3 regions of the Paenibacillus sp. FSL K6-2859 genome follow, and region 2 is predicted to be linked to each of the others. Evidence: riboswitches for the same ligand, from Rfam matches in the RefSeq annotation. Region 2 holds a riboswitch; each other region holds the start of a gene.
The links. A riboswitch is a leader RNA that binds a small molecule or an ion and turns the genes downstream of it on or off. The one in region 2 is predicted to bind cyclic di-AMP.
Positions count from the first base shown of each region.

Region 1: linked by a shared signal. The riboswitch ahead of MHB64_RS02700 (hypothetical protein) and the one ahead of MHB64_RS00190 (3D domain-containing protein) in region 2 are both predicted to bind cyclic di-AMP.
Region 3: linked by a shared signal. The riboswitch ahead of MHB64_RS32345 (C40 family peptidase) and the one ahead of MHB64_RS00190 (3D domain-containing protein) in region 2 are both predicted to bind cyclic di-AMP.

Region 1 is NZ_JBBOYU010000001.1:608,020-611,298, reverse strand. Features, by position in the region: gene kdpA (potassium-transporting ATPase subunit KdpA) at 1-774, opposite strand, end outside; gene kdpF (K(+)-transporting ATPase subunit F) at 787-864, opposite strand; gene MHB64_RS02700 (hypothetical protein) at 991-1,407, opposite strand; cyclic di-AMP (ydaO/yuaA leader) riboswitch at 1,598-1,788, opposite strand; cyclic di-AMP (ydaO/yuaA leader) riboswitch at 2,211-2,376, shown strand; gene MHB64_RS02695 (hypothetical protein) at 2,766-2,933, shown strand; gene MHB64_RS02690 (hypothetical protein) at 2,950-3,279, shown strand, end outside.
Region 2 is NZ_JBBOYU010000001.1:41,183-44,461, forward strand. Features, by position in the region: gene MHB64_RS00180 (HD domain-containing protein) at 1-7, shown strand, start outside; gene MHB64_RS00185 (TatD family hydrolase) at 50-820, shown strand; cyclic di-AMP (ydaO/yuaA leader) riboswitch at 1,018-1,247, shown strand; gene MHB64_RS00190 (3D domain-containing protein) at 1,529-2,692, shown strand; gene rnmV (ribonuclease M5) at 2,868-3,279, shown strand, end outside.
Region 3 is NZ_JBBOYU010000002.1:322,851-326,129, reverse strand. Features, by position in the region: gene MHB64_RS32360 (CueP family metal-binding protein) at 1-184, opposite strand, end outside; gene MHB64_RS32355 (Ig-like domain-containing protein) at 329-706, opposite strand; gene MHB64_RS32350 (hypothetical protein) at 932-1,117, shown strand; gene MHB64_RS32345 (C40 family peptidase) at 1,346-1,813, opposite strand; cyclic di-AMP (ydaO/yuaA leader) riboswitch at 1,818-1,949, opposite strand; gene MHB64_RS32340 (TVP38/TMEM64 family protein) at 2,133-2,714, opposite strand; gene MHB64_RS32335 (DUF6803 family protein) at 2,886-3,279, shown strand, end outside.

The DNA.
Region 1 (3,279 bases), 570 kb from region 2:
CATGGAGAGAATCTCCAGAACGTTCGTAAGTGGATTAGGGTTCTCAAAAGGATGCGACGAATTAGCCCCGAAGAAGCCGCCCCCGTTCGTGCCCAAATGTTTGATCGATTCCAAAGAAGCGACTGGCCCGATAGCAATTTGTTGGGTTTGCCCTTCCAGAGTAGTGACCTCAAGCGAAGGCTTTAGCGTTTGCGGCACATGCAAGCCTACCAGCACCAATGAAACTAACAAAGCTAGTGGAATGAACACACGAATATGTGCTTTGACGAAATCCTCGAAGAAGTTCCCGACTGATTTCTGGCCTGTGATCCCTCTGACAAAAGCAACCGCAACAGAAAATCCGCTCGCTGCAGACGTGAACATCATCATCGTGATGACAGCCATTTGTGAAAAATACGAAAGCCCCGTCTCCCCGCTATAATGCTGCAGGTTCGTATTGGTCATAAAGCTGATCACCGTATTGAATGAAAGCGTCTGTTCCATATCTGCAATTCCATTCGGATTTAGCGGCAGTCCCCGCTGTAATCTAAGAAAAATATAACTGAAAGTTACCAGTACGATATTCGTTAAAACAAAGGTGAGCGCATATTTCTTCCAGGACATTCCGTCCTTTTTTTTCAGGCCGATCAGCTTAAAAATCCCTTTTTCTATACCTCCAAACCAGCGATCCGTACGGTTCGGTTCATTAGAAAATACATAATATAAATACGTGCCCATCGGCTTAACCAGCAAGATGAGAATTACGATTACAAGAGCGATTTGCAAAATGCCCATGAATGCCCCTCCTTAAAATTTCTCCGGATGAATCAATGCGTAAACCAGATATACAAACAGTAATAGGGTAACAGCGATTACTAGAATCACAGCTTATCCCTCCCTGTATCCTCAACTACACCTGCGCACCAGCGCATAAATCCATAAAACAACCCGTAAATCACAGCTAGCGTAGCCACCATATACAGATCCATCATATTTCCCGCACTCCTTCTTTTATCCTTGATGAGGTGATCTGTCGACCAGAAAATCAGCATCACCACTGTGGGAATAGATTACATAACTTGCGCCAAGTCTTTTATAGACCAATCTAGGATTTATTGAGCTTGTGATTACAAAAATCGGCTGTGTCGTCCAAGTGCGGCACATCTGAATATAGCGGCAGCATAACGTAAAGCTGCTCTCGAACAGATATACCCGGCCTACCGGGAACGGCGGGCGAAACCAAGTATTCTGATGGCGGGTATCTACTAGAACAACTTGCTCAATCCCCATCTCTTCAAGTAGGGACTTCTCAGGCAAGTTGTTGGTCAATCCGGCCATCTTAATGCCTCTGAATTTTAGAAGCTTAATAAAATGTTCTCCTGCCTTCGTTGGCGCACATACCAGTACATATTCATTCTGATCTGTCATCTCTTATTCTCCTCAAATGCTTTGCTTGTAAGATCAGAGCTTGATCACCCTGGTCTTGAAAGAAAAGCTACCGCTAATGATGAATATAACGACCTCTTCGTGAGGTTTTCCATAAATGCTTTGCTAAAAACAGCACAGCAAAAAGCCACAAAGGATTCTCCTCTGTGGCTCGCTAGCGGTCACATTGCACTCATCCTCTCTCCATACGCTTACGAGGTTAGCTGTCGGATTCGGGCGGTGAGAGTCGCCCTACCTGTAGAGGATGCGAGCACACTCGCATCCTCTACAGGATTCACCCCATAACCGGCTTCCGACTCTCACATCGTCTGCCGATTGTTGGTTCCCCCGCTTTCCTTAACGGAAATTAAGCGGATCAAATATTCGATTGTTGTGTTGAAACAGGAGTAATCATACCCTTATGCAGGAAGTATTGTAAAACCTGATTGATGCCAAAATAATGCAAATTAAAAACTATTTTCGTATTGGATAGCGCTTACTTGATATCCAATCTCTCTATATCTCTTGTTTACTCGAATTTGAATCGATTAGCGAAATACGGGCATACCACGTGATTTTACTCACCACAATTGGAGGAATCCCCAAAAATCGCCTTTATAGGAAAGGAAACAAGAAAGCGAGATTAAGCGAGGAAGAAGCCCGATAACGCGCAATAAATACCTATTTGGATCCTTTTTTCGTCGTAGTCGGCAGGATATGGATAAAATTGCGCTCAAAAGAACACTTTCTGTTTTTACAGAAACACCTTGAAAAGAGTATGATTCGGGTTGAATCTATTTCACGAAATACATTCAACGCTGAGTTCCTGCTTTTGCAGGGAACGGGGGAACCATCAGGCCACATGGCCTACTTGGGGTGAATCCGAAGGAGACTGTTCAAGTCTCACATAGGTAGGGCGACTCTCACCGTCCGAATCCGGCAGCTAACCTCGTAAGCGTAAAGAGAGAGACCCTTGATCCGCCACGCTTTGGCACAGGTGTGTATATACCTGTATTCCAAAACCGCAGCAGAGGTCCTCCTCTTGCTGCGGTTTTTGCGTTACCTGATTCTATAGGGTAATAGCATGCTGGACGGGGTGAAAGGAATGAAACACTATTATTGGGGAACTCAGTAAGGGCTACTTGAGCCAAAAAGTCTAAATTATGTTTACTTTGGAGTTCACTTCGCCATTTCAACAGCCTATCTACCTGTGAATACTGTTTGGATCGAACGATTATATACGAAATATATAAAAACATCCGAGAAAAGCAACAGCTGAGGATTGGTCAGCACACCAACGTTTTCCGTGTCTCACCGCTTTTAAGGAACCGTGAAAAGATGTTGAAGTCGGTTGGTACGCAATGAGATCCCGCAACAACCTTCCCTTACATTTATCCGTTATACGCAAACAGAGATTCTTACTATGGCTGGAGCATGCCGCAGTCTGTGAGTATGAAGCTGAAATGCTCGCCTGTATAGAGAAGGCTAACGTAATTCACCATGTAGATCTAAAGCTTTTGGAAACCTAAGGAGGAGAAAACCGTCATGGACCAGCGAAGACTATCTCGCATAGAAGTATTTGTCTTTGATTCACCTGAGCCTATTCACTATGGAATGGAGGCTCATCAAGGCAGCCGGTATGGCATCCTGAAACTTACCTGTAAAGGAGGTAGCAGCTGGGGGGCATGTCTTATCTCTGCCAATACCCAAACCTTCGACCTTATTAAATGGAGTTCTTTTCTCAGAATGATATACCATTGCCGGCTTGAGGAAGCGATAGATAAAGTACGTACCCATGGTTCAGAGTGGGATCAGACTCAGTTTGAGCTAGTGCAAGGTGCTTTACAGGATTTAAAAGCCAAGCTGCAGGGTAAA
Region 2 (3,279 bases):
AAAATAATACAAAAAAATATAGCATTTTTGACAAGGAGTGAAGGTTAAAATGTATCTGTTTGACACACATACGCATCTGGATGCGCCTCAATTCGACGAGGATCGCGAAGAAGTTATCGCTCGTGCTGTAGAAGCAGGAGTTAGCAAGATGATTAATATCGGATTTAATCGGGAGACGATTCCCTCAACGATGAAGCTGGCGGAATCTTACGATTATATTTATGCGGCAGTGGGTTGGCATCCTCAGGATGCGATTGATATGAAAGATGGAGATCTCGATTGGATCGCTTCTCTATGCAGTCATAAGAAAGTGGTGGCGATCGGTGAAATCGGACTGGATTATTACTGGGATACTTCTCCCAAGGATGTGCAGCATGAAGTTTTTCGCAAGCAAATTGGACTAGCCCGCGAACTGAATATGCCGATTTGTATTCATGATCGTGATGCCCATGAGGATGTTGTACGGATTTTACGGGAGGAAAAAGCAAATGAGGTTGGAGGCGTGATGCACTCGTTCTCTGGAAGCTGGGAAACGGCTAAGATGTGCTTGAATCTTGGTTTTCATTTATCCTTTGGAGGACCTATTACGTTCAAAAATGCAAGAGTGCCAAAAGAAGTACTTGCGCAGACCCCTCTAGACCGATTATTGATCGAAACCGATGCTCCATATTTGACTCCGCACCCCTTCCGCGGAAAGCGAAATGAGAGCGCTCATGTGAAGCTGGTAGCAGAGGCAGCAGCTGAAATTAAAGGGTTAACATGGGAAGAATTGGCTAAAATAACGTATGCGAACGCACTGGAACGATTTGGGATTGAGTGAAAACGGGAGAAAAACAGGCGAAAAATAGAGAATGGCCGATATATTAAACTTTTTTAATATAAAAACAGCTGAATATTACAATATTTTAACCATATTTTTGCTTAAACGTGGTTGAATCGTCCTTTACAACATGCATCAAAACAGGATATCATCTTTTCAGTGATGTGAGCTGTGTTACAGTGACAGCCATATATTCATGGATCGTCTCGCTGAGTCTCCGTATGGAGAACGGGGGAACCAATATTGACCTGCCGCATGCCTGTATTTAAAATACGGTTTAGACGTGCCGTAGGACAGTATTTGATTTCTTCACGTGGTCTTTGGGGTGAATTTAAGGGCAACCGCCATGAGCGGGTGACCTGAAATAGGGCGTCTCTCTTTCGTCCGAACCCGACAGCTAACCCCGTAAGCGCAAGTAAGAGAGGCAACCTCGTGCACAAGCATTCTCTATTCTGATATTGGAGAAGCCACGAAAGAGTCCTCAGTTGAACTCTTTTTAGGCTTTTTTATTTTTGAATAAATAGAATGTTACCCACATACTGTTATATAACAGGGGTGGGAGTAGCTGTGCCGAGCAGGCGATCCATGAGCAGGAGACGCTAAGTTATTACGTGCGTGTCCTGTGACAATCTCAAATAGTTTCGTCAAAGGAATTCAGTCCTCATGATATACAATTGACGACGGGGCTATGTAAGGAGGATGGAGAGAATGGGCGTATTCCAACCAGAAGTATCCCATGATTCGCAGTCATCCAGCAGGTCTTTCGCATTACGGTGGGAGCAAGTAAATACTCGCGTGCTTTTACTTGCAGGCGTGATTTCAGTCGCTATCGCGTTACTTATTCTGCTGTACGTACACGGTCAAAGTAACAAACAATTATTTTTAGTAATAGACGGGCAAACACAGACGCTTGAAACGCGGGAAGCGCTTCTTGGTGATGTGTTGGAGAAAGAGCAAATTTCGCTACAGCCGCATGATGAACTATCTTTAGGTCTGAGTGATGAAATAAAAGACGGTGACCGTGTCGTTATCAATCGTGCGCAGAAAATTAGTCTTACTGCGGATGGAGCAACAAAAACGTTATATACGACCGAGGATACAATTGGTAAAGCAATTGAGAAAATGGGCATTACCCTAGAAGGTCATGATAAGATTTTCCCTTCGTTAGACACCACCATTTCTGCAAACATGGAGGTTAAGATTGTTCGCATCAACAAACAGACCGTACAGCGAACAACTGACTTACCCTTCAGAGTCATCAAGACAGCAGACCCCTCCCTTACTGTGGGAACAGTTAGAGTGGCACAGGCAGGCAAACCAGGCGTCATGATTCAGCATATTGAAAAGATCTACCAAGACGGAGAACTGGCCTCTATGCGCATGATTGGTAAGGAAGTACAAACGGTAACGAAAGATAAGATTATTGCCGTTGGTACCAAAGCACTTCCTAAGCCGGCTGTAGCTAAGACTACAACAACTTCCAAATCAAACACCACTTCAAAAACGGCTAAAGTTAGCGCCAAGACTAATAACGTCACAAGCAAGGCTGGCGTAGACTTTGAGTACAAGAAGATGATTAAGAATGTCTCCATGACAGCTTATTCGTCAGAAGAGGCAGGTATAGGTACCAAAACGGCTTCCGGAACACGCGTAACGGAAGGTCGCACAATTGCTGTAGATCCGAATGTAATTCCTATTGGCTGGTGGGTATATATCGAGGGACTTGGATTCCGCCGAGCAGAAGATACTGGCGGTGCCATTAAGGGCAATAAAGTAGATGTCTACTACGATTCACTGAGCCATGTTCGTAATTTCGGTCGTAAATCACGAACCGTTTATGTGATTGGACCTGTGAAGCCGGAGTTAAACTAGGCTGAAGCTTTTGCAAATTATTCTTTGATAAGCTATAGTGATGATAACCGTTAAGGAACGCCAGATGATCATTTCGTTGATCGCAGAGCAACCGCTCATCACTTATACATTCTTTAACCAAAAGAAGAGGAGCGAAACCTCTTCTTTTTTGCTTTTTTTGGAAGGAGTCAGAGATATGATTAAGGAACTAATTGTCGTCGAAGGTAAGAGTGATACCGTCGCTGTTAAACGCGCTGTAGAAGCAGATACGATCGAAACAGGGGGCTCGGCTGTAGACCGGACCGTAATTGCGAAGATCGCGCTTGCTATGGAGCGTAGAGGGGTGATTATTCTTACGGACCCGGATCACGCCGGTGAACGAATCCGCAAGATTGTGTCTGCAAAGGTGCCGGGCTGCAAGCATGCCTTCATTCCGGAGAAGGACGCAACCCGCAAAGGAGATATCGGTGTGGAGAACGCTTCTCCAGAGGCGATTCGTCATGCGCTGCGGAATGTACATACCTCTTTTGAAGGAGCACCTGCTTTAATCGGACTTGATGATCTAATGGCCGCTGGAATGCTTGTACACCCTCGGGCAGCTGAAAGAC
Region 3 (3,279 bases), on a different contig from region 2:
AAGCCGATTTGGCTTTGGCATTACCCATGCTGTAGTCATTCACCAATTTTTTAATATCGTTTGTTTGGGCTAGCTTTTCACCAATCGGCTCAGTTTTTCCCCTGTCAGCGATTGTATAGGTGCCCAAAGCTACACCAATCAAAGTTATCGCTATAGCCGTGGACATAAATACTTTTTTATTCATGAAATTTACTACCTTCCTTTTTACATTTAGTGCCGTTTAATATTACATCTTTTGCTCTGGCCAATCTATTTCCAGGGATCAGGAACTGCTGGGATTCAGTTTATAATTTTACTGGCATCATGCTCATAATTCTCTTGTTAAGCATCAGTGTTTGTGATCAGAAGTTACCACATTTATTACTACAGATGTTTTTTTGCCGCCTGAATTTACATTAATGGTAGCCTTTCCTGAAGCAACCGCTGTCACTAATCCACTTGCATTTACCGTTGCTACTTTAGAATTACTTGAAGAATAGGTTATCTTTATTTTCCCGCCTTTGGGTGAGGTCACCGCGGTGGGCTTCAGCTGAAAGGTTTCAGATGGCCTTAAAGGATTAGAAGGGCCTTTGACTGCAATTGAAGTTACTTTTACCGCTTGTGCCGCTTGTGTCGCTGGCGTTAAAGCAGCTGGACTGGTGATTGTTAATGTTAAAAAAGCTACAGATAATGTAGCTGTTAATACACCTTTTTTCAATACCTTCATTCTTAATCTCCTCACAGTATAGCAATACATTTTGGAGAAAGTATGAAGATATGATGTTCTTTTTAAAAATAATTAACGAATCCGAGTGAGAGTGTAGACTTCTTCCAAGTTGTCCAACCAAAAGAAATTGGGCTTCTACTCACCTACCACATATAAAATGTACATTTAAGTGTTACCATGAGAGGGTATTAAAGAGTTGAATTATACTACTAGGAGGAATATTATATGAATGGGTTAAGTGGATTATCAGGTTCAGCTAATATGCCAAAGAACTGTGGAATGGATGGAATGCATACGGGAACAGGAGACAAAAAAATCACCAATCACGAGCATGCTAAAGAACCCATTCAAAACCCAAAGGCAAATATACTGGACGAATATCGTGGGCAAACTATTGATATTAGGTTATAAGAACATCACATACATACCCTAGAGCAAACATATGATTATATCCATTTGAAAAGATATTAGTGACCAACATACAAAGGAGTCCCCATGATATATAGGGGACTCCTTTGTATGTTGAGGAGGAATCTGTGGGATTAGGGAAATGAGAAAACAGACCGTTCTGGGATCTTCTAAAAAACTAGGGGTATCCTGCAGCCATATATGGCTGCTGGATACCCCCTCACCTATTACTTAATTAACCATACTAAGATAACTCTCTTTATCTACTACACGCCGAGCCGTAACATAACGATCTTTGTAGTATCTTTCGGACAACTTGCTTATGCTTACTCCCTTGCTGCTTGAGGAGTGGGCGAATTGATCGTCGCCTAAGTAAATTCCGGCATGGGAGATACCATTACCAAAGGTATTAAAAAACACCAAATCTCCTGATCGTAAGTTCTCTTTTGCAACGGGTGTCCCTACTTTAGCTTGTGACTGGGAAGTGCGTGGAAGATCATCCACATTAAACTTTTTTAGTACATACAGGATGAATCCGGAACAATCGAATCCTGCCTTAGTGGTTCCACCCCATAAATAAGGTGTCCCGAGTACCTGATTCACTTCACTCTCCAGTTTTACCTCACTTGCAAAAGTACTTGGTACAGCTGTTGTGAAAATAACTGCAGCTCCTAGTAAAGATAAAATGACTTTCTTCAGAACCTTGTTCTCCCTTCAATGCCTACGGAGTTAGCTGAGGGTTCGGTTAAAGGTTCCCTATATTCTCTTGCTCACAAGAATAATTCACCCGGAATGGTTCCCCCGTTTTCAATACGAAATTCGGCAGTTGGTTAATATTTTGTAACTAATTACACTTTAATATATCAAGAAATCGCCTGTCAATGCTTTCACAAATTTTATACTTTTATTTTTAAACTACATAGTTTCTACACTTTTTTAGTGTATAATGCAGATTTTCGAGCTTTAATTACGCAAAAACCCTATTTATATAAGTAACTATTTTTCTATTGTCCATGCATTATCCCTTTTTCTTTCTATCAAGATAAAAAATAATGGTGCTCAATAAAAGAAACAAAATTGTAATCATTAACTTGAATTTAGTGTCCATTAGATTAACATATCCATAGCCAATGAGTGTCTCAAGTAGCAACGATGGTATTTTACCTATCGCAGAAGCAACTATAAAACTTGAAAAGCCTACTTTGGAAATAACGCAGATTAGAGTGACTAATGATGAAGGAATTAACGGCGCTGATCGGACAATTATTATGCTAAAAAACTGACGCTTCGGACTTAATGATTGAATCTGGGACTGCCATTTGATGGTTTTATTCGGACGATATTTCTCCTTATAAGTTAAGGTACCTTTGCGATAAAGAAGATAAGAGACGGCTGCCCCTAAAACTTCTCCGATCCAAGAGAGAAGAAACCCGGGAACCACACCAAAGACTAACATATTCACAGTCGTTAGTGCCACTGATGGAATGATTCCTACAACACTTATGACCACATTTATCAATAAACTTATGAGGACTGCCCAGGCTCCCCATACCATCAGCCACCGCATGAGTAATTCTGAATCCACTCCTAGGTATTCCATACTTCCCCTTCACTTTCAATCCACGTAGTATACCTATCTTCTAAACGAATTCTATACTCTATATCTTCAACTCTATTTTCCATCTATTGATACTCCTTCTCCAATCTCTTCTACAAACTTTCCACATATGATAACTCTTGCAGTAATTATATAAATGGAGGGAATTAATCAATGAACATGACTCATTACATGTCCCTTCTTATGGACAGCCAGCCGTGGAATCTGATCATCTTTATGGCAATCCCCGTCATTTTTGCTGAGACTATTACAGTAACCGAGTTCTTTATCCTTTTCAACAAAAACGTCCAGGGTGGATTAAAGGCGTTTAACCGAATCTGCAGTATTTTGGCCGGTCTCTACTTTACAGGAGTTTTCTTGTATCTCTTCCCGACAGCTTTTGTCCCTCTGACCGTAAATGGAGAGTGGCATTCCTGGGTAGACGTAGTCGCGGTTGGATTTTACCTCAGTGGCGTATTCTTCCTGCTGCCTCTGGCTCTTTTGGAGCTTGGGCTTATCGGCCGTAAACGTTCGGAAGAAGGAAAGCTCAAGCTTCACTTTATTCTCG